DNA from 3 places in the Pseudomonas sp. BIGb0558 genome. Region 3 is predicted to be linked to each of the others. Evidence: predicted binding sites of a transcription regulator. Region 3 holds the regulator's gene; each other region holds the start of a gene.

Region 1 (6,838 bases), on a different contig from region 3:
GCGCCTGTCGGAACTGACCGGGCTTAACCTCGATCAACTGGACCTGGCGGACGGCCTGGTGCAGGTGCTCGGCAAAGGCAGCAAGACCCGCGTATTGCCGGTGGGCAAAAAGGCCCGCGAAGCCTTGCTGCTATGGCTGCCGCTGCGCGCCCTGGCCAGCCCGGCGGATGATGCCGTGTTCATCAGCCAGCAAGGCCGCCGCCTCGGGCCGCGGGCCATTCAGGTGCGGGTCAAGGCCGCCGGCGAGCGCGAGCTGGGGCAGAACCTGCACCCGCACATGCTGCGGCACTCCTTTGCCAGCCACTTGCTGGAGTCGTCCCAGGACCTGCGCGCCGTGCAGGAGCTGCTGGGCCACTCCGACATCAAGACCACCCAGATCTACACCCACCTGGACTTCCAGCACCTGGCAACGGTGTACGACAGCGCCCATCCACGGGCCAAACGCATTAAGGGCAGTGACTCATGAGCATCAAGCTGATCACCTTCGACCTGGACGACACACTCTGGGATAACGTGCCGGTCATCATCAGTGCCGAGGCATCGATGCGCGAATGGCTGGCGACCCATGCCACCAAGGTGGGCGACTTGCCCCTGGAGAAGTTCGCCCGCCTTCGCCAGCAGGTGCTGGAGCGCCATCCAGAGCTCAAATACCGCATCAGCGTGTTGCGTCACAAGGTGCTGCAACATGCCTTCGAGGAAGCCGGATACCCACTGCCCGAAGCGGCGCAGATGGCGGATGTGTGCTTTGAAGCGTTTATCCACGCGCGCCACCAGCTCACGGTGTTTCCCGAGGCCGAGCCGATGCTCCAGGCGCTGCGTCAGCACTATTTGCTTGGGGTGATCACCAACGGCAATGCCGATGTGCAGCGTGTGGGGCTGGCGGATTACTTTCACTTTGCCCTGCGGGCTGAAGACATTGGTATCGCCAAGCCGGATGCGCGGTTGTTCCAGGAGGCCTTGCAGCGCGGTGGCGTAGCGCCGGGCGCGGCGGTGCATGTCGGGGATCATCCGGGGGATGACATTTCCGGGGCGCAGCAGGCGGGCCTGCGGGCGGTGTGGTTTAACCCGGCGGGCAAGGCCTGGGAAGCGCAAAAGCGCCCGGATGCCGAGATTCGCAGCCTGACCGAGTTGCCAGAAGTCCTCGCCCGTTGGAACGTATAACTGACGATGAAGCGCTTTTGTGGCGAGGGAGCTTGCTCCCGTTGGGCTGCGAAGCGGCCCCTGAACCAGCCACGACGGCCTTTCTGAAAGACCGCGTCGACCCAACCAGGGGCCGCTTCGCGCCCCAACGGGAGCAAGCTCCCTCGCCACCACAAACGCTTCATTCTTAGATGGGTGTTGGGCCTGACCCTTTTGATTCGCCCATGAAAAAGCCCGCAGCGACGGCGGGCTTTTTCAGCAAGCGGACAGCGGGCCTTAGATAGGCCGGCTGCCGTACTTGTTATCCGGCTTCTTCGGCGGATCAGCCACCACGTTAGCCTCGACTTCCTGCACTTTGCCGCCTTTAGCGAGGAATTCTTCCATCGCACGGGCCAGCGCATCGCGCTCTTTGTTCTTGGCTTCTACGCTCGGCAGTTCGTCAACCGACACCGCAGCCTTGGCCTTGCCCTTGGCTGCCGGGACCGGTGCGTCGTCGCCACCGTCGTCGTCAGCCACGTCTTCGGCAGCCGCCTCAAGACCTTCTTCGGTTTCGTCGTCGTCGCCTACTTCGAGGTCGTCGTTTTCCAGATCATCGTCGCTCATGTTCTACCTCATGACTTGCGAAAAGCAGATTAGTTATAGCCCAGCTTCGCCACCTGTCGACGGCGGCCGGAAAAAAATCAACATCCACCGGTTAACCAGTGGCTTATGCCCCATCACCGTGCAAGGTGGCGAGGACTTTACGAGCACCGCCATGATCACGGTGCTCGCCCAGATAAACACCTTGCCAGGTCCCCATCGCCAAGCGGCCGGCCCTTACCGGCAAACTCAGCTGGCAGCCCAGGAGACTGGCCTTGAAGTGCGCCGGCAGATCATCCGGACCTTCGTCGTTGTGTTCATATCCCGCCATGCCTTGCGGCACCAGCGCATTGAAAAAACGCTCGAAGTCACGGCGAACCGCCGGGTCGGCATTCTCGTTGACCGTCAACGAGGCCGAGGTGTGCTGCAGCCACAAATGCAACAGGCCCACCCGACAGGCCTTCAATTCAGGCAGGCCGGCGAGCAACTCGTCCGTTACCAGATGAAAGCCCCGGGGCTTGGCCCGCAGGGTTATCAGGGTCTGTTGCCACATACAGTTCTCCGCCCATCGGCGCGCATTCTAGCGCGCTCAGGGAAAAAACAAAGTGCCGAATACGCCTACATGCCTGTAAGACATTCGCACAGTGAAAAGTGCGGTGTGGATAGCATCACAAAGTCGTGAAAAAACCCATACACCTTTAGCCACAGACAAACCCCAGGCAAAAAAATGCCCGGCAAGCCGGGCATCTTTTTTTCGCGTACTTACAAGTTGTAGCCGCGTTCGTTGTGTTGCGCCAGATCGAGGCCAACTGCCTCTTCCTCTTCGGTCACCCGCAGGCCCATCACCACGTCCAGCACCTTGAGGATGATGTACGTCACGATAGCGGTGTAGATGACGGTGAAGCCGACGCCTTTGCACTGGATCCAGACTTGTGCCGCGATGTCGGTGGTGGTGGCGTTGAAGCCGCCCATCGCCGGTGCAGCAAATACGCCGGTCAGGATCGCGCCGAGGATACCGCCGATACCGTGCACGCCGAAGGCGTCCAAGGAGTCGTCGTAGCCCAGTTTGCGTTTCAGGGTAGTGGCGCAGAAGAAGCACACCACACCGGCAGCCAGGCCGATCACCAGGGCGCCCATCGGGCCCACGGTGCCAGCGGCTGGAGTGATTGCCACCAGGCCCGCAACCACACCCGAGGCGATGCCCAGGGCGCTTGGCTTACCGTGGGTGACCCACTCGGCGAACATCCAGCCCAGCGCTGCAGCAGCGGTAGCGATCTGGGTGACCAGCATCGCCATGCCGGCAGTGCCGTTGGCCGCAGCAGCGGAGCCGGCGTTGAAGCCGAACCAGCCGACCCACAGCATGGCCGCGCCCACCAGGGTGTAACCCAGGTTGTGCGGTGCCATCGGGGTGGTTGGGAAGCCTTTACGCTTGCCGAGTACCAGGCACGCTACCAGGCCAGCCACACCGGCGTTGATGTGCACCACGGTGCCGCCGGCGAAGTCCAGCACGCCCCAGTCGCCCAGCAACGAACCCGGACCGCCCCATACCATGTGGGCAATCGGTGCGTAGACCAGGGTGAACCAGACGCCCATGAAGATCAGCATCGCGGAGAACTTCATGCGCTCGGCGAACGCACCGACGATCAGCGCCGGGGTAATGATCGCGAAGGTCATCTGGAAGGTCACGAACACCGCCTCAGGGAACAACGCCGCCGGGCCGGTGATGCTGGCCGGGGTCACACCCGAGAGGAACAGTTTGGACAAGCCACCCACAAACGAGTTGAGGTTGACGACGCCTGCTTCCATACCGGTGGTGTCGAACGCCATGCTGTAGCCGTAGACGAACCACAGGATGGTGATCAGGCCGGTGATGGCGAAGCATTGCATCATCACGGAAAGAATGTTTTTGGAACGAACCATGCCGCCGTAGAACAGCGCGAGGCCTGGAATGGTCATGAACAGCACCAGCGCGGTGGACGTGAGCATCCACGCGGTGTCGCCGGAATTGAGGACTGGAGCAGGTGCTGGGTCCGCCGCCATGGCCAGGGCCGGCATTACGAGGGACAACAGGGCTCCTAGCCCTGCGAATTTACGCAGAGTCATATTGTTTTCTCCTGGGGCGTTGGGGTTTGGCGGCTTAGATTGCGTCGGTATCGGTTTCGCCGGTACGGATGCGAATAGCCTGTTCCAGATTGACCACGAAGATCTTGCCGTCACCGATCTTGCCGGTGTTGGCGGCCTTGGTTATCGCCTCGATAACCCGGTCAAGATCCTTGTCGTCAATGGCGACATCAATCTTCACCTTTGGCAGGAAATCGACCACGTATTCCGCGCCGCGATACAGCTCGGTGTGACCCTTCTGCCGACCGAAGCCTTTGACCTCAGTAACGGTAATGCCCTGCACGCCGATCTCGGACAGTGACTCGCGTACATCGTCCAACTTGAACGGCTTGATGATGGCAGTGACTAGCTTCATGAAAACTCTCTCCCGAATTGGTGGACTTGCCCCAGGAAAACAAACCCGTCTCAAGTCTAAGCGCAGTGCCTGGCTTTGTAACGCTTCGTCGCCCTGGCATTTGCCATTGCGACGCTCGCTAACCACTGGTGACGAAACATGTACCGCTGGTCCGTCGGCGCACTGCATCGTCACAGCGACTGCATCAGTGCATGGGTCATGATCGTCTAAGCAGAAAGCTTGCCAGCTCCGTAAAAATCACTGAAATCAGTCCTTTGTTCGCTTGTGCCCACCTGCCGGGCGCTGTTGCCGCGAAGATACGCACGAAAACAGTGCGCGACCGCCCGGCCCCATGCGCGAAAAGCGTGCGCCGGCGGCGGTAAAAAAGACTATAGACGCTGCGTGATACACTGCCGGCCAACAGATTTTCCGGACTATTTCCCATGCTCGCGCCCAAAGACCTCCTCGACGCCCTGAGCGGCCACGCCTCCCGCCTGTTCAGCAGCGACACACCGCTGCCACGCAATGAAATTGAAAGCCAGTTCAAGGCGCTGCTGCAGAGCGGCTTCAGCAAGCTGGACCTGGTCAGCCGGGAAGAGTTTGATAGCCAGATGGTGGTGTTGGCGCGCACTCGGGCGCGGCTGGAAAGCCTTGAGGCCAAGGTGGCGGAGCTGGAAGCGCGATTGACGCCTGCCGCCGAATAAACCGGCCAACCGGGGCAGGTCTTGCCTGTCCCCGTTAAACCGTTGCTACCGTCAGCTTACCCGCTGATACCCGCCGACAACGCCCTTCTTCGACAACACCCACTGCCACAGCTGGATATCCCGCGCGCGAAACGCCCCTGCACACGACAGCAGGTAATAGCGCCACATCCGGTAGAAACGCTGGCCAAAGGTTTCTGCAAACTCGGGCCACGCCAACTCGAAGTTTTCGCACCAGGCCATCAGCGTCTTGTCGTAATCGGCGCCAAAGTTGTGCAAATCTTCGGCAACAAATAATCCGTCCATGGCATCGCCAACCTGCCCGATCGAGGGCAAATCGCCGTTTGGAAAGATGTATTTATCGATCCACGGGTCCGGCGTGCTGTTGCGCTGGTTCTTGCCGATGGTGTGCAGCAGGAACAGCCCTTCGTCCTTCAGGCAGCGGTTGGCGACCTCCATATACGCCCGATGATTCTTGCGGCCCACGTGCTCGAACATGCCGACGCTGGCGATATGATCGAATTGCTCGTCGATATCCCGATAGTCCTGCAGCCTAAACTCGATCGGCAGATGGGCGTACTTGGCGCGGCCCCACTCCGCCTGCTCCTTGGAGATGGTCACACCGACACACTCGACGCCGTAGTGCTCGGCGGCATGGCTCATGAAGCTCCCCCAGCCACAGCCGATATCCAGCACGCGCATGCCCGGCTTGAGCCCCAGTTTTTTACAGATCAGGTCCAGCTTGGCGAACTGCGCCTGTTCCAGGGTGGTGGCGTCTTTCCAGTAGCCGCAGGTGTAGGTCATGCGCGAGTCGAGCATGCTTGCGTAAAAGTCATTACCGAGGTCGTAGTGCGCTTCGCCGACTTGCCAGGCGCGCTTCTTGTTTTGCAGGTTCAGCCATCGGGAACTGAACGCGTGAAACAACAAGGTGGCCGGGTTGGCCTGGTCGATCACGCCGGAGCGCATGAGCCGGTAGAAAAACTCATCCAGCGCCTCGGCATCCCAGCCGCCGTCCATATAATCTTCGCCAAGCCCCAGGTTTCCCTTGGCCAGGGCCAGGTCGAACGTGGCACCGTGGTGCAGTTGCATATCTGCAGCCGACGGTCCGTTGACCTCGATCTGCGCCTGCGCCAGCAACTCCTTAACGAAGCGCGCTCCCTGAGACATCTCATCAGAACCGGAAAAAGAATGACGCGTTTTGTTAAGCACAATTGCTCTCCAGAAATAGCGTTGCCTTTGATTCATACACTGCGAGAAATCTGGCCATGGAAGCGTCTGGAAAGGCCCTTGCGGCATGACCGGGAACGCTGGCTGGGAACAGATGTAACAAATCTTATCCAGCCAATTTTTAAAGATATAATGAATTAATATTATGAAAACCATGCAAAATTGGAATGCAAGATGGACATCCGGGCGCTCCGTTATTTCGTAGAAGTCGTGGACCAGCAGAGCTTCACCAAAGCCGCCACCAAACTGCACCTGACCCAACCCACGGTCAGCAAGATGGTGCAGCAACTGGAATCGAGCCTTGGCCTGAGGCTGCTGGACCGCATGGGAAAACGCTTCACCCTGACGGACGCCGGGGAGATCGTGCTCAAGCGCGCCAAGGAAATGATCGCGCTGCACGACGAGATGACCGTAGAGCTGCAAGACCTGCAGCAGGTCGGCCGTGGCGCCCTGCGCATGGGGCTTTCACCCTCCACGCACCTCGCGTTGGCGCCGATCTTTGCCGAATATCACGCCCGCTATCCGAAGATCGAACTGAAACTGTTTGAAAGCGGCGGCAACGTCACCCTTCAGGACCTGCGCCAGGGCACCCTGGAGTTCGGCACCATTCTGGACTCACCGCGCGTGGCGGATATCTGGTCCGAATTCGAATCAATGCCCTTGTTCGAATCGCCGCTGTGCCTGCTCGCGCCCCACGACTCGCCCTGGCAGGGACGCAGCTCGGTGCAACTGAGCG
Region 2 (6,838 bases), on a different contig from region 3:
GCCTCATTGCTCAGGTGTACCGATTCCCCGCTTTGGCTGGCACCGGCCTGTTCTGTCTTGGCAGGCAGAGGCTGGGACTTGGCTTCAACGCCGTCTTTGGCACCGCTGGTGCGCGAAGAGCCGGGCGTTGGCAGGGCGTTATTCAAACGACTGAAATCGATGACCATGTTAAAAAAACCTCTGGGTATTTGGACGCTTGCCATGTTTTCGGCCATACCCGGACAAACTTTAGGCTCGATTGACAATAAACCTAGGCACGATGCTGCTGTGGGCACAGTGTAGGAAAAGCTGGCGTCCTATGCCAGCGATCTATAAAGCCACCTCAACCTGCCCCGGTGCAGTCACCCGGGCCTTGATCACGCGGTTGGAATTGAGGTTCTTGACGCGAATCTGTTCACTCATGCCGCCATTGGACAAGGCTTCCCCCGGCATTTTTACGTTCAGGCCGCCGCTGCTGGCGGAAATCACCACCTGGTCACCTTTGCGCACCACTTCGGCCTGTTCAAGATTGACCAGGGTAATCACCTGATCGGTGACCATTGGTCGGGTAAGTTTCTGCCCGATGGCCTGGTCGACGGACGTGAGGTAGCTCTGGGTGATCAGGCTGATGTCCCGTTCACGCATCGCAACGTCCTCATAACCAATGATTCCAGTGCGTTTCAGTGGCCGGGTAACTACGACTACGTCGCGGAACAGTTTGACCTGGGCCGGCACATACACCGTCCAGGGCGAGGCGCCTTCACAGCGCACCTTCACGGTCACGCGCCCGATGGGTTGGGCCGGGCTTTCCAGGGAGGCCGTCAATTCCCTGTCGCACATGGGCATGCGCAGGCGCGGATCCAGTTGGTTGACCTGGATTTCATAGCGCCCGGGCGTCTGTGTGGTGGCCAGATAATCTTCTACAGTGAACTCAAGAAAGCCTTGAGTGACGCCGATAAGCAGATCAGGCAAGGTGACGTTATCGGCACGGGCCGGTTGGCCCGCCGCCAAGGCAAGCAACGCCATCGAGACGCAGAGCAATCTGCGGTACTGTGGGGATCGGAGGCGTCGGGAAACTGTCGTTTTGATGTCCATGGCCAATAAAAAAGCAAAGCTCGTGCCGTTTAGTGTTGGGTACGCGTCGTACCCCTAAGTTTTAGCGTAGGAGTCTGGGCATGGCCGGTGTAATGGATTCAGTAAACCAGCGCACACAGCTGGTGGGGCAGAATCGCCTGGAGTTGCTGCTGTTCCGTCTGGACGGCAAGCAGCTTTACGGGATTAACGTCTTCAAGGTTCGGGAAGTGCTGCAGTGTCCCAAGCTGACAATAATGCCCAAGTCCAGTCCCGTGGTGTGTGGTGTGGCCAACATCCGTGGCGCGACCATCCCGATTCTTGACCTGGCCATGGCCACCGGTTCGGCGGGTTTGCAGGACCGCGAAAGTCCATTCGTGATCATCACCGAGTACAACACCAAGACCCAGGGGTTCCTGGTGCGCTCGGTAGAGCGCATCGTCAACATGAACTGGGAAGAGATTCATCCGCCGCCCAAGGGCACCGGCCGCGATCACTACCTCACGGCCGTGACGCGGGTCGACAACCAGTTGGTGGAAATCATCGACGTGGAGAAAATCCTCGCCGAAGTGGCCCCGACCTCGGAGGCGATTTCGGTCGGCGTAGTAGACGCCGAGACCGCGCACAAGGCGATCTCGCTGCGGGTGCTGACGGTGGACGACTCCTCGGTGGCGCGCAAGCAGGTGTCCCGTTGCCTGCAAACGGTTGGCGTTGAAGTGGTGGCGCTCAATGACGGTCGCCAGGCCCTGGATTACCTGCGCAAGCTGGTGGATGAGGGCAAGAAGCCGGAAGAAGAATTCCTGATGATGATCTCCGACATCGAGATGCCGGAAATGGACGGCTACACCCTCACGGCCGAGATACGCAACGACCCACGCATGCAAAAACTACATATCATCCTGCATACTTCGTTGTCCGGTGTATTCAATCAGGCGATGGTCAAGAAGGTCGGTGCCGATGACTTCCTGGCCAAATTCCGTCCTGATGACCTGGCATCCCGGGTAGTCGACCGGATCAAGGCAGCAGATCACGGCTAGGGGCTTTTTCCCTGGCGGTCACACGATTTAAGAGGCGGTATCATTGTCTACGGGTAATTTGGATTTCGAACAGTTCCGGGTCTTCCTGGAAAAAGCCTGTGGCATATTGCTCGGTGAAAACAAGCAGTACCTGGTATCCAGCCGTCTCAACAAACTGATGGAGCAGCAAGGCATCAAGTCCCTCGGGGAACTTGTGCAGCGGATCCAGGGCCAGCCACGCAGCGGGCTCAAGGAGATGGTGGTCGATGCCATGACCACCAACGAAACCTTATGGTTTCGTGACACCTATCCGTTTGAAGTGCTCAAGAACAAGGTACTGCCGGAGGCGATCAAGGCCGCTCCGGGCCAGCGCCTGCGTATCTGGTCGGCGGCCTGTTCGTCGGGGCAGGAGCCGTATTCGATTTCGATGTCCATCGACGAGTTCGAGCGGACCAACATGGGCCAGTTGAAGGCCGGGGCGCAAATCGTGGCCACGGACCTGTCCGGCACCATGCTCACCAACTGCAAGACCGGCGAATACGACAGCCTGGCGCTGGGGCGCGGGTTGTCCCAGGAGCGCTTGCAGCGCTTCTTCGATCCCAAGGGTGCGGGGCGTTGGGCGGTGAAGGCGCCGATCAAGAGCCGGGTGGAGTTTCGCTCGTTCAACCTGCTGGACAGTTACGCCAGCCTGGGCAAGTTCGACATGGTGTTTTGCCGCAACGTGCTGATCTACTTCTCGGCCGAGGTGAAGAAAGACATTCTGTTGCGCATCCACGGCACCCTCAAGCGCGGCGGTTATCTGTTCCTTGGCGCGTCCGAGGCGCTGAACGGTTTGCCGGATCATTACCAGATGGTGCAGTGCAGCCCTGGGATCATCTACCAGGCCAAGTGATGAATGCTTGAGCAAAAAGGGAGGCCTGCACAGGCCTCCCTTTTTTTATGGCCGCAAAGCGGCAAGCCGTCATTGCCGCTTTACTGGCGTTTCGCGGAAACCCTTTGCCGCTTTTCTGGCATTGCCGCCGGCAATTTCCTCGCAAACCCTTGTAATACGGGCCTCGAGAGAATTGGCATGCCGATTGCTATAACCCTGTTACGAAAAGCAGGTCAGCCCCTAAAGGTTTCCGCCATGAGCATCAGCTTCGATAAAGCGCTCGGTATCCACGAACAAGCCCTGGGCTTCCGCGCCCAGCGTGCCGAAGTCCTGGCCAACAACATTGCCAACGCCGACACCCCGAACTACAAGGCTCGGGACCTGGACTTCTCTGCTGTGCTCGCCGCCCAGCAAGACAAGACCAAGAACGGCACCTTCGCCTTGAATATGACCAACAGCCGTCATATCGAAGCGCAGGGCCTGGGCAATGGTGACGAGTCACTGCTGTATCGCACGCCGATGCAACCGTCGATCGACCAGAACACCGTGGACGCCCAGCTGGAGCAATCGGCCTACGCCGAGAACTCGGTGAACTTCCAGGCCAGCTTCACCCTGCTCAACAGCAAATTCAAAGGGCTGATGTCAGCCCTGCGTGGAGAGTAAGCCATGTCCCTCGCCAGTGTTTTCAATATTGCCGGTAGTGGCATGAGCGCCCAGACCACGCGCCTCAACACCGTCGCCAGTAACATCGCCAACGCCGAGACCGTGTCCTCGAGCATTGACCAGACCTACCGTGCCCGGCACCCGGTGTTCGCCACCATGTTTCAGGGCGGCCAAGGCGGCCAGAGCGGCAGCGGCGATTCGCTGTTCCAGAACCAGGATGCCGCAGGCCAGGGCGTGCAGGTGCTCGGTGTAGTCGAAGACCAGAGCAACCTCGAAGCCCGTTACGAGCCGAATCACCCCGCCGCCGACGCCAAAGGGTACGTGTACTACCCCAACGTCAATGTGGTCGAGGAAATGGCTGACATGATTTCCGCCAGCCGCTCGTTCCAGACCAACGCGGAAATGATGAACACCGCCAAAACCATGATGCAGAAAGTCCTGACCCTGGGTCAGTGATAAGGGGCGCCAAATAATGGCCATTGTTGATACCAGTTCGACCAACACGGCGGTCCAGGACCTTTTCAATTCCAAGGTCAAGACGGCGACAGATAACACCAGTGTTGACAGCGCCGTCAGCTCGGCGACGGGCAACCAGGCGATGGGCAAGGATGCGTTCCTGCAATTGCTGGTGACCCAGCTGAAAAACCAGGACCCGCTGTCGCCCCAGGACAATGGCGCGTTCGTGGCACAGCTGGCGCAGTTCAGCAGCCTGGAAGGCATCAACAACCTGAATGACACGGTGAACGCGATTTCCGGCAACTTCAGCTCCTCTCAGGCGCTGCAGGCTTCGTCGCTGGTGGGTCGCTCGGTGATCACTCAAACCGACAAGGCCATGGTTGATACCAGCAAGAGCATGACCGGCTCCGTGGCGGTGACGGCGGCGACGGGCAACGTCTCCGTCAAGATCACCGACAAGGACGGCAACGTGGTTCGCACCATCGACATGGGCGCCCAGAGCGCCGGCAATTCCAGCTTCGTCTGGGACGGCAAGAACGATGCGGGCGAAACGGCACCGGCCGGTACTTACACCTTCAATGCCACCACCAAGAGCGACACGGGTGACTCGGTTGCCCTGGCCACCTCGCTGCCAGCAACGGTGACCAGCGTGACCCTGGGCACAAACGGCGCCGAAATGGTGCTCAACCTGGCAGGCGGCATGGGCAGTATCAAGCTGTCGCAAATTCAGACTATCGGTACATAGAGCCGGCTAACTACGGCAAAAGGAGAGAACAATGTCTTTTAATATCGGCCTTAGCGGTCTCTATGCGGCCAACAAACAGCTGGACGTGACCGGCAACAACATCGCCAACGTCGCGACCACCGGCTTCAAGTCGTCCCGCGCGGAATTCTCGGATATCTACGCGGCGTCCAAGCTGGGCACCGGCCAGAACAGCATCGGTAACGGTGTGAACCTGGCGGCAGTGTCCCAGCAATTCACCCAGGGTGACGTCAACAACAGCGGCGGCACGCTGGACATGGCGATCCAGGGCGGCGGCTTCTTCGTGCAGAAGGGCAGCGACGGTTCGCTGGAATACACCCGTAACGGTGCCTTCCGTGCCGACAAGGACGGCTACATCACCAACAACACCGGTACCTCGCGCCTGCAAGGCTACGCGGCGGATGCAGACGGCAACATCCAGAAGGGTGGCTTGACCGACCTGCAACTCAACCTGTCGTACCTGCCGCCGAAGGCGTCCACCAAGGTGGACTCCACCAGTAACCTGAACTCTTCGGAAACCAAGATCGATCAGACCGCCAAGCCGTTCGATCCGACCGATACCACCACGTTCACCACCCAGTACAGCACCACGTTGTATGACACTCAGGGTAACGCGCACCCGATGGTGCAGTACCTGGTCAAGACCGACGACAATACCTGGAAATCCTACACGCTGATCGACGGTCGCAACCCGGACGGCTCCTCGCCTACCGGCACGCCTTCCACTCCACCCGTTGCGTCGACACTGACCTTTGACTCCTCCGGCAAGCTCTCGAGCATTGTTACCGGTGGTGTGTCTGGCACAACCCTGACCATTGCCGGTTGGGTGCCGGGTACCGTGACCGATGGCGTATGGAAGGCCAATGGCGCGGCAGCCAACCCGACGGGCATTGCCGTCAACATGGCGAACATTACCCAGTACAACTCGGCTACCTACCGCAACCCGCCGACCACTGATGGCTACGCCACCGGTCAAATCACCGGGCTGAAAATCGACGGCAGCGGTGTACTCTTCGCCACCTTCAGCAACCAGCAGAGCAAGGCCATCGGCCAGATCTCCCTGGCCAGCTTCAACAACGAGCAGGGCCTGCAGCCAGCCGGCGGCACCACCTGGAAAGAAACCTTCGCGTCGGGCCAGCCGGGTTTTGATACCCCGCAAGTCGGCACCCTGGGTTCGATCGTGGCCAACTCCCTGGAGAACTCCAACGTCAACCTGACCAACGAGCTGGTGGACCTGATCAAGGCCCAGAGCAACTATCAGGCGAACGCCAAGACCATCTCCACTCAAAGCACCATCATGCAGACCATCATCCAGATGACCTGATGCTGTCGCTTTAACCCGCAATACTGGAAGAGCCCCTCGTCGAGGGGCTTTTTTTTGCCTGTCGATTGGCCAGGCTTTCACTGGAGCACATGTTTTTGGTGGAACGCCCTACGCCTGTTTTGCCACCCACGAAGCCAAGAAGGGCGACGTCAATGGGGGGGGGCAGGGCATGGCGCGAGTGTTGGTTTCAGGCGGTGCTATTGGTGGGGTGAGTCACTCAGGTCTGGGGGCGCGGTCGGAGCGGCCGGGCGATTTGAAAAATAATGATGTATCTAACGAAGAGTCAGTCAAAAAACTGCTCAGGGAGCTGGACGACGCCGAGAAGACTTCCAAGAGCCAGACCGCTCAAGACCTGCGAGACAAGCTCAATGAAGTGCGAAAGGAGATGGGTGATGAGAAATTCAAGGAAATCCTCAATAAGCTGATTGAAGAGGCTTCCGGACAGTGGCTTGAGTTTCTCAAGCAACTGCTGAAGATGTTGTTCCCGGACGCAGATGACACGCCGCCGTCCCCTGCTCAGCCACCTTCACCATCGCCAGGCGGTCGCGGCGGCGGCGGCAGGGTGGACAGGAATGATTTTCCTCCCGGCGAGTCGATGAGCAACAAACCCACCACCGAAGGGGCTAACCATTTCAACTACAAGCCCGACAACAGCAATCCCGGGAAAAAGCCCAGTACCGAGAAAAACCAGCCGG
Region 3 (6,838 bases):
TTGAGCAGCGTCTCTTCGTCGGCGTCGAGGTACAGCACGTCGCAATGGATGTGCTTGGCCCGCACTTCTTCGAGCAGTTCGGGGAAGCGGGTGAGGTGGCTGGGCAGGTTGCGGGCGTCGATGGAAACAGCGACCAGCGGTTGTGCCAGCTCGGTATGGATCAGTGCACGTTCCGCCAGTTCCGGCAGCAGGCCGGCGGGCAGGTTGTCGATGCAATAGAAGCCGTTGTCCTCAAGAACATTGAGAGCCGTGCTTTTACCTGAGCCGGAACGGCCGCTGACGATGATCAAACGCATGATTACTGCCCGTTTTGTTCATCCAGGACAACCTGATAAAGCGCCTCATTGCTGGGAGCGCTGCGCAGTTTGTCGCGTACTTCCTTGCGGTCGAGCATGCTGGCGATCTGCCGAAGCAGTTCCAGGTGCGCATCGGTGGCAGCTTGCGGGACCAGCAGTACAAACAGCAGGTCGACCGGCGCGCCGTCGATGGCGTCGAAATCGATGGGGGCGTCCAGGTGCAGCAGGGCGCTGACTGGCGACTCACAGCCTTGCAGGCGGCAGTGAGGAATGGCGATGCCGTTGCCAAAGCCGGTGGAACCGAGCTTTTCACGGGCGATCAGTGCCTCATACACAGCTTGCGTATCCAGTTCGGGCACTTCGCGGCCGATCAGGTTGGCAATTTGTTCGAGGGCACGCTTTTTACTGCCGCCCGGCACGTTCACGAGGGAACGGCCGGGGGTCAGGATGGTTTCAAGTCGAATCATGGGTGGGGAGTGTTAGCGGCCAGTGCCTTGAAGAAGACTCTGCTGCTTTTCCTTATGCTTTTTGATTTGGCGATCCAGCTTGTCGGTAAGGTCGTCAATGGCAGCATACATATCTGAATGCTCGGCATTGGCGACTACTTCCCCGCCGGGTATACGCAAGGTGGCTTCGATTTTCTGCTTGAGCTTCTCGACAGTCATGATGACTTGCACGTTGGTGATCTTGTCGAAATGCCCCTCAATTCGTTTGAGTTTTTCGCCGATATAGGCGCGCAGCGGTTCGGTCACTTCCAGTTGGTGTCCACTGATGTTGACTTGCATACAGCTTCTCCTTCGTTGCCAGTGCATAAAGCGGCAGGCCGGGGTGCCTGCCACTGGAACGCTATGGCCCGCCCGTCACATCAAACGTTTACGCTCGCTGGAAGGCGCGATCCCAAGGGACTCGCGGTACTTGGCGACGGTTCGACGGGCGACCTGAATGCCTTGTGCCTCCAGTAAACCAGCGATCTTGCTGTCACTCAACGGCTTTTTCTGATTTTCCGCGGCAACCAGTTTTTTGATGATCGCGCGGATCGCCGTGGACGAGCATTCGCCGCCTTCGGAGGTGCTGACGTGGCTGGAGAAAAAGTATTTCAGCTCATAAATGCCCCGTGGGGTATGCATGAATTTTTGCGTGGTTACCCGGGAAATCGTCGATTCGTGCATGCCTACCGCCTCGGCGATGTCGTGCAGTACCAGCGGCTTCATCGCTTCATCGCCGTATTCCAGGAAGCCGCGCTGGTGCTCGACGATCTGGGTGGCGACTTTCATCAGGGTTTCGTTGCGGCTTTGCAGGCTTTTGATGAACCAGCGGGCTTCCTGCAACTGGTTGCGCATGAAGGTGTTATCGGCGCTGGTGTCGGCGCGGCGCACGAAACCTGCGTATTGCGGGTTGACCCGCAGGCGCGGTACCGATTCCTGGTTCAGCTCCACCAGCCAGCGCTCGTTGTCCTTGCGCACGATTACATCCGGCACGACGTATTCGGCTTCGCTGGACTCGATCTGTGAGCCCGGACGCGGGTTGAGGCTCTGCACCAGCTCGATGATCTGGCGCAGGTCATCTTCCTTGAGCTTCATGCGGCGCATCAACTGGCTGTAGTCGCGGCTGCCCAGCAGGTCGATGTAGTCGGTGACCAGGCGCTGCGCTTCGGCCAGCCAAGGTGTTTTCGCCGGCAATTGGCGCAGTTGCAGCAGCAGGCACTCGCTGAGGGTGCGGGCGCCGATGCCGGCGGGCTCGAATTGCTGGATGCGGTGCAGGACGGCTTCGATTTCGTCCAGTTCGATGTCCAGTTCCGGGTCGAAGGCCTCGAGGATCTCCTCAAGGGTCTCGTCCAGGTAGCCCTGATTGTTGATGCAATCGATCAGGGTCACGGCGATCAGGCGATCGGTGTCGGACATCGGGGCCAGGTTCAGTTGCCAGAGCAAATGGCTCTGCAGGCTCTCGCCGGCGGACGTGCGGGTGGTGAAGTCCCACTCGTCATCATCATTGCTGGGCAGGCTGCTGGCGCTGGTCTGGTAGACGTCTTCCCACGCGGTGTCCACGGGAAGTTCGTTGGGAATGCGTTCGTTCCATTCACCTTCCTCGAGGTTATCCACCGTGGGGGCGGTTTCCTGGTAGGAGGGTTCCTGTACGTCGGGGTTGGGTTTTTGCTCGATGTTGTCGGCCAGCGGGTCTGCATTATCGAAGTCGTCGCCTTCTTCCTGGCGTTCGAGCATCGGATTGGACTCCAGGGCCTCCTGGATTTCCTGTTGCAGGTCCAGGGTCGACAATTGGAGCAGGCGGATGGCCTGTTGCAGCTGCGGTGTCATCGTCAGCTGCTGGCCCATTCTCAGGACTAGCGATGGTTTCATGGCAGGGGCTTAACACCTTATTCGCCGGCGCAATGCGCCATCCACGACAGGGCGCGTGAGCGCCAAACATAAGCAAATTATATGCCTGATATCGGGGGCTTTGCCTAGAGCGCGGTAACAATAAAAATACTGAGGTTTTTATTGACTCCCGCGCTCCATGGCGAATGGCCTGATACCACCGTGTTTACAGGCGGAACTCGTGACCCAGATACACTTCCTTGACCAGTTCGTTGGCCAGGATGGTGGCGGAGTCACCTTCGGCAATCAGCTGTCCATCGTTGACGATATACGCGGTTTCGCAGATATCGAGGGTCTCGCGGACGTTGTGGTCGGTGATCAACACACCGATGCCCTTGGCTTTCAGGTGGTGGATGATCTGCTTGATGTCGCCGACCGAGATCGGGTCGACACCGGCGAAAGGTTCATCCAGCAGGATGAACTTCGGCGCAGTGGCCAGGGCGCGGGCGATTTCCACACGACGACGCTCGCCGCCGGAAAGGCTCATGCCGAGGTTGTCGCGGATATGGTTGATGTGGAATTCCTGCAGCAGGCTTTCCAGCTCTTTCTTGCGCCCGGCGCGGTCGAGTTCCTTGCGGGTCTCGAGGATCGCCATGATGTTGTCGGAAACCGACAATTTGCGGAAGATCGATGCTTCCTGGGGAAGATAGCCGATACCCGCCTGTGCACGACCGTGCATGGGCTGGTGGCTTACGTCCAGGTCGTCGATCAGGACGCGGCCTTGATCGGCCTGTACCAGGCCGACAATCATGTAGAAGCAGGTGGTCTTGCCGGCACCGTTGGGGCCGAGCAAGCCGACGATCTGGCCGCTGTCGATCGACAGGCTGACGTCGCGCACGACCTGACGGCTTTTATAGGCCTTGGCCAGATGCTGGGCTTTCAGGGTTGCCATTAATTCGCCTTCTTCGCGTCGGTTTTCGGCGCCGCCTGGGCTTCGCCAGGTTTCTGCTTAGGCTGGATAACCATGTCGATGCGTGGCTTCGGCGTGCTGATTTTAGAGCCGGTGGCGCGACCGGCCTGGGCAATCTGCTTCACCGTGTCGTAGACGATTTTTTCGCCGTCGGTGGTGTTGCCATCATTGATGACCCGGGCCTGGTCGATCAGTACGATGCGATTTTGCTGGGCGTGGTACTGAATTGTCTTGCCGTAGCCTTTGACCGGCGTAGGGTCGCCAACTTTCTGCAGCTGTTCGAAATACGCCAGGTTGCCGACCGAAGTGACCACGTCGATATCGCCTGCCGGGGTGCGAGTCAGTGTCACGGTGTTACCCGTCACTTTCATCGAGCCTTGGGTGATGATCACGCTGCCGGTGTAGGTCGCGATACCTTGCTTGTCATCCAGCTGCGCGTCGTCAGCCTGAATGTGGATCGGTTGCTGGCTATCGTTCGGCAGAGCCCAGGCGCTCACGCTTCCCAGTGCTGCGCCCAGGCCGAGCAAAATAGGGAGGGTTTTAACGAGCCTCATACTGTCCTCTTACGTTCGATAGCAGGTGTATCCTGCTTTCTTTCAAATACGCTTTCATTCCCTTGCCAGTCGATACACCGCCAGCGCCGTCGATTCTAACGTCTTGCTCGGTCTGCGCATATTGCTTCTGTGGGAATACGGTCATGCGACTGCTGGTAATGATGGTGTCGCGGTTCTTGGCGTCAGTGCGCGCAACGCGCACGGAGTCAATCAGTTCCACTTGGGTGCCGTCCGGGTTGACCTCGCCACGCTCACTGGTGACGTGCCACGGGAATTCGGCGCCGCGGTACAGGTTCATGTCCGGCTTGGTGAGCAGCGTGACCTCGGAGGCCTTCAAGTGCTCGACCTTGTCGGAGGTCATTTCATACTGGACCTTGCCATCGGGCAGGTACTGGATGCTGTGGGCGTTGATGGCGTAATAGTCGATGGCACTTTCGTCGACCTGCGCAACAGGCTTGTCGAGGAAGCGCTCCGGGCTGATATTCCAGTAGCCAACCGCGAGAAACACGGCGGCGATCACGGCGAATATCAGGAAATTGCGAATCTTTTTACTCAGCATAAAACGCTCTATAGGTAGGCGGCATGAGCCGCTTCGAGGCTGCCTTGGGCGCGCAGAATCAACTCGCAGAACTCGCGGGCGGCGCCTTCGCCGCCACGGGCGGTGGTAACGCCATGGGCGTGTTCGCGCACGAACGCCGCCGCATTGGCCACAGCCATGCCCAGGCCGACCCGGCGGATCACCGGCAGGTCGGGTAAATCGTCACCGAGGTAGGCAACCTGCTCATAGCTTAGGTTGAGTTTGCCAAGAAGCTCGTCCAGAACCACCAGTTTATCCTCGCGGCCCTGATACAGGTGAGGAATCCCCAGGTTTTGTGCGCGGCGTTCCACAACCGGGGTCTTGCGACCGCTGATGATGCCGGTTTGCACGCCTGCCGCCATCAGCATCTTGATGCCCTGGCCGTCGAGGGTGTTGAAGGTCTTGAATTCGCTGCCGTCTTCCAGGAAGTACAGGCGGCCGTCCGTCAGCACGCCGTCGACGTCGAAAATCGCCAGCTTGATGTTCTTGCCCCGTTGCAGCAGGTCGGTGGTCATTTACATCACTCCCGCACGCAGCAAGTCGTGCATGTTCAAGGCGCCAACCGGGCGGTCGTCGCTGTCGACCACCACCAGCGCCAGGATTTTATGGTCTTCCATGATCTTCAGCGCTTCGGCCGCGAGCATTTCAGGGCGGGCGGTCTTGCCGTGAGGCGTCATGACTTCGTCGATGGTTGCAGTCTGGATGTCGAGGTTGCGGTCCAGGGTACGGCGCAGGTCACCGTCGGTGAAAACCCCGGCCAGGCGCCCGTCGGACTCCAGGATCACAGTCATGCCCAGGCGCTTGAGGGTCATTTCCATCAAGGCATCTTTAAGCAGCGTGCCGCGCGCCACCTGTGGCAGCTCTTCGCCGGCGTGCATCACGTTTTCCACTTTCAGCAGCAGGCGGCGGCCCAGGGCGCCCCCCGGGTGGGAAAAGGCGAAGTCTTCGGCGGTAAAGCCGCGGGCTTCCAGCAATGCCACGGCCAGTGCATCGCCCATGACCAGGGCGGCGGTGGTGGAGGAGGTCGGCGCCAGGTTCAGCGGGCAGGCCTCTTCGGCAACGTGCACGTTCAAATTCACTTCAGCCGCTTTTGCCAGCGTCGAGTCCGGGTTGCCGGTCACGCTGATCAGCTGGATGCCCAGGCGCTTGATCAGCGGCAACAGGGTCACGATTTCGTTGGTGGTGCCGGAGTTGGACAGGGCCAGGATGATGTCATCCCGGGTGATCATGCCCATGTCGCCGTGGCTGGCTTCGGCCGGATGCACGAAGAATGCAGTGGTGCCGGTGCTTGCCAGGGTGGCGGCGATCTTGTTGCCAACATGCCCGGATTTGCCCATGCCGACCACTACTACGCGGCCCTTGCTGGCCAGAATCATCTCGCAGGCGCGTACGAAATCCGCGTCGATATGGGCCAGCAAACCTTCTACGGCTTCAAGCTCGAGGCGGATGGTGCGTTGTGCGGATTGAATAAGGTCGCTGGATTGGCTCATGTCTGAAATCGTATAGCCTGACGAAAAGTCGGCGATTATAGCGGTAATGATCGATTCCCTCACGTAAGTTCGTCATGCTTTATTCATTCCGTTTGTGGTTGAGATTGAACCTCAGCAAGGTTTTTTTAGCTGTCCTGTTTCTGAACAAGCTCTGTTCCGGCCTTGGGGGCGCTGTACCAGCAGTGATATAGTTCGCCGCCAGTTCGGTCCGCACAGCCTTTGTGTCTCTTCGACGCAAGCATTTGTCGAAAACAAGGTGTCTGAGTGAAAGGCTGCATCCCAAGGAGTTTAGATGAGTGCCGATAACGCCTACGCGGTCGAGCTGAAGGGCCTTTCCTTCAAGCGCGGTACGCGCAGCATCTTCAATAATGTGGATATTCGCATTCCCCGTGGCAAAGTCACGGGCATCATGGGGCCTTCCGGCTGCGGCAAGACGACGCTGCTGCGCCTGATGGGCATGCAATTGCGCCCCTCCGCCGGTGAAGTCTGGGTCAATGGGCAGAACCTGCCGACACTTTCGCGCAGCGACCTGTTCGATGCCCGCAAGCACATGGGCGTGCTGTTCCAGAGCGGTGCCCTGTTTACCGACCTCGACGTTTTCGAAAACGTGGCGTTCCCTTTGCGGGTGCATACGCAGCT

What was found. Region 3 encodes sigma-54, which starts transcription at its own class of promoters, with help from an activator protein. Its sites were predicted from a motif close to ANTGGCATNNANNTTGCTNT; they were not measured.
Region 1: the regulator sigma-54 is predicted to act here: its motif matches at 4,403-4,422, upstream of glnK (P-II family nitrogen regulator).
Region 2: the regulator sigma-54 is predicted to act here: its motif matches at 3,130-3,149, upstream of flgB (flagellar basal body rod protein FlgB).

The regions. Positions count from the first base shown of each region.
Region 1 is NZ_JANUEW010000001.1:440,548-447,385, forward strand. Features, by position in the region: gene xerC (tyrosine recombinase XerC) at 1-466, shown strand, start outside; gene M2400_RS02065 (HAD family hydrolase) at 463-1,161, shown strand; gene sutA (transcriptional regulator SutA) at 1,417-1,743, opposite strand; gene M2400_RS02075 (secondary thiamine-phosphate synthase enzyme YjbQ) at 1,847-2,272, opposite strand; gene M2400_RS02080 (ammonium transporter) at 2,482-3,822, opposite strand; gene glnK (P-II family nitrogen regulator) at 3,857-4,195, opposite strand; gene M2400_RS02090 (accessory factor UbiK family protein) at 4,618-4,878, shown strand; gene cfa (cyclopropane fatty acyl phospholipid synthase) at 4,930-6,042, opposite strand; gene M2400_RS02100 (LysR family transcriptional regulator) at 6,277-6,838, shown strand, end outside.
Region 2 is NZ_JANUEW010000013.1:95,430-102,267, forward strand. Features, by position in the region: gene flgM (flagellar biosynthesis anti-sigma factor FlgM) at 1-167, opposite strand, end outside; gene flgA (flagellar basal body P-ring formation chaperone FlgA) at 310-1,074, opposite strand; gene M2400_RS17510 (chemotaxis protein CheV) at 1,155-2,087, shown strand; gene cheR (protein-glutamate O-methyltransferase CheR) at 2,131-2,958, shown strand; gene flgB (flagellar basal body rod protein FlgB) at 3,193-3,600, shown strand; gene flgC (flagellar basal body rod protein FlgC) at 3,604-4,056, shown strand; gene flgD (flagellar hook assembly protein FlgD) at 4,073-4,801, shown strand; gene flgE (flagellar hook protein FlgE) at 4,833-6,143, shown strand; gene M2400_RS17540 (hypothetical protein) at 6,313-6,838, shown strand, end outside.
Region 3 is NZ_JANUEW010000005.1:112,444-119,281, reverse strand. Features, by position in the region: gene rapZ (RNase adapter RapZ) at 1-296, opposite strand, end outside; gene ptsN (PTS IIA-like nitrogen regulatory protein PtsN) at 299-763, opposite strand; gene hpf (ribosome hibernation-promoting factor, HPF/YfiA family) at 776-1,081, opposite strand; gene M2400_RS09635 (RNA polymerase factor sigma-54) at 1,157-2,650, opposite strand; gene lptB (LPS export ABC transporter ATP-binding protein) at 2,835-3,560, opposite strand; gene lptA (lipopolysaccharide transport periplasmic protein LptA) at 3,560-4,132, opposite strand; gene lptC (LPS export ABC transporter periplasmic protein LptC) at 4,119-4,691, opposite strand; gene M2400_RS09615 (HAD family hydrolase) at 4,700-5,224, opposite strand; gene M2400_RS09610 (KpsF/GutQ family sugar-phosphate isomerase) at 5,225-6,199, opposite strand; gene M2400_RS09605 (ATP-binding cassette domain-containing protein) at 6,492-6,838, shown strand, end outside.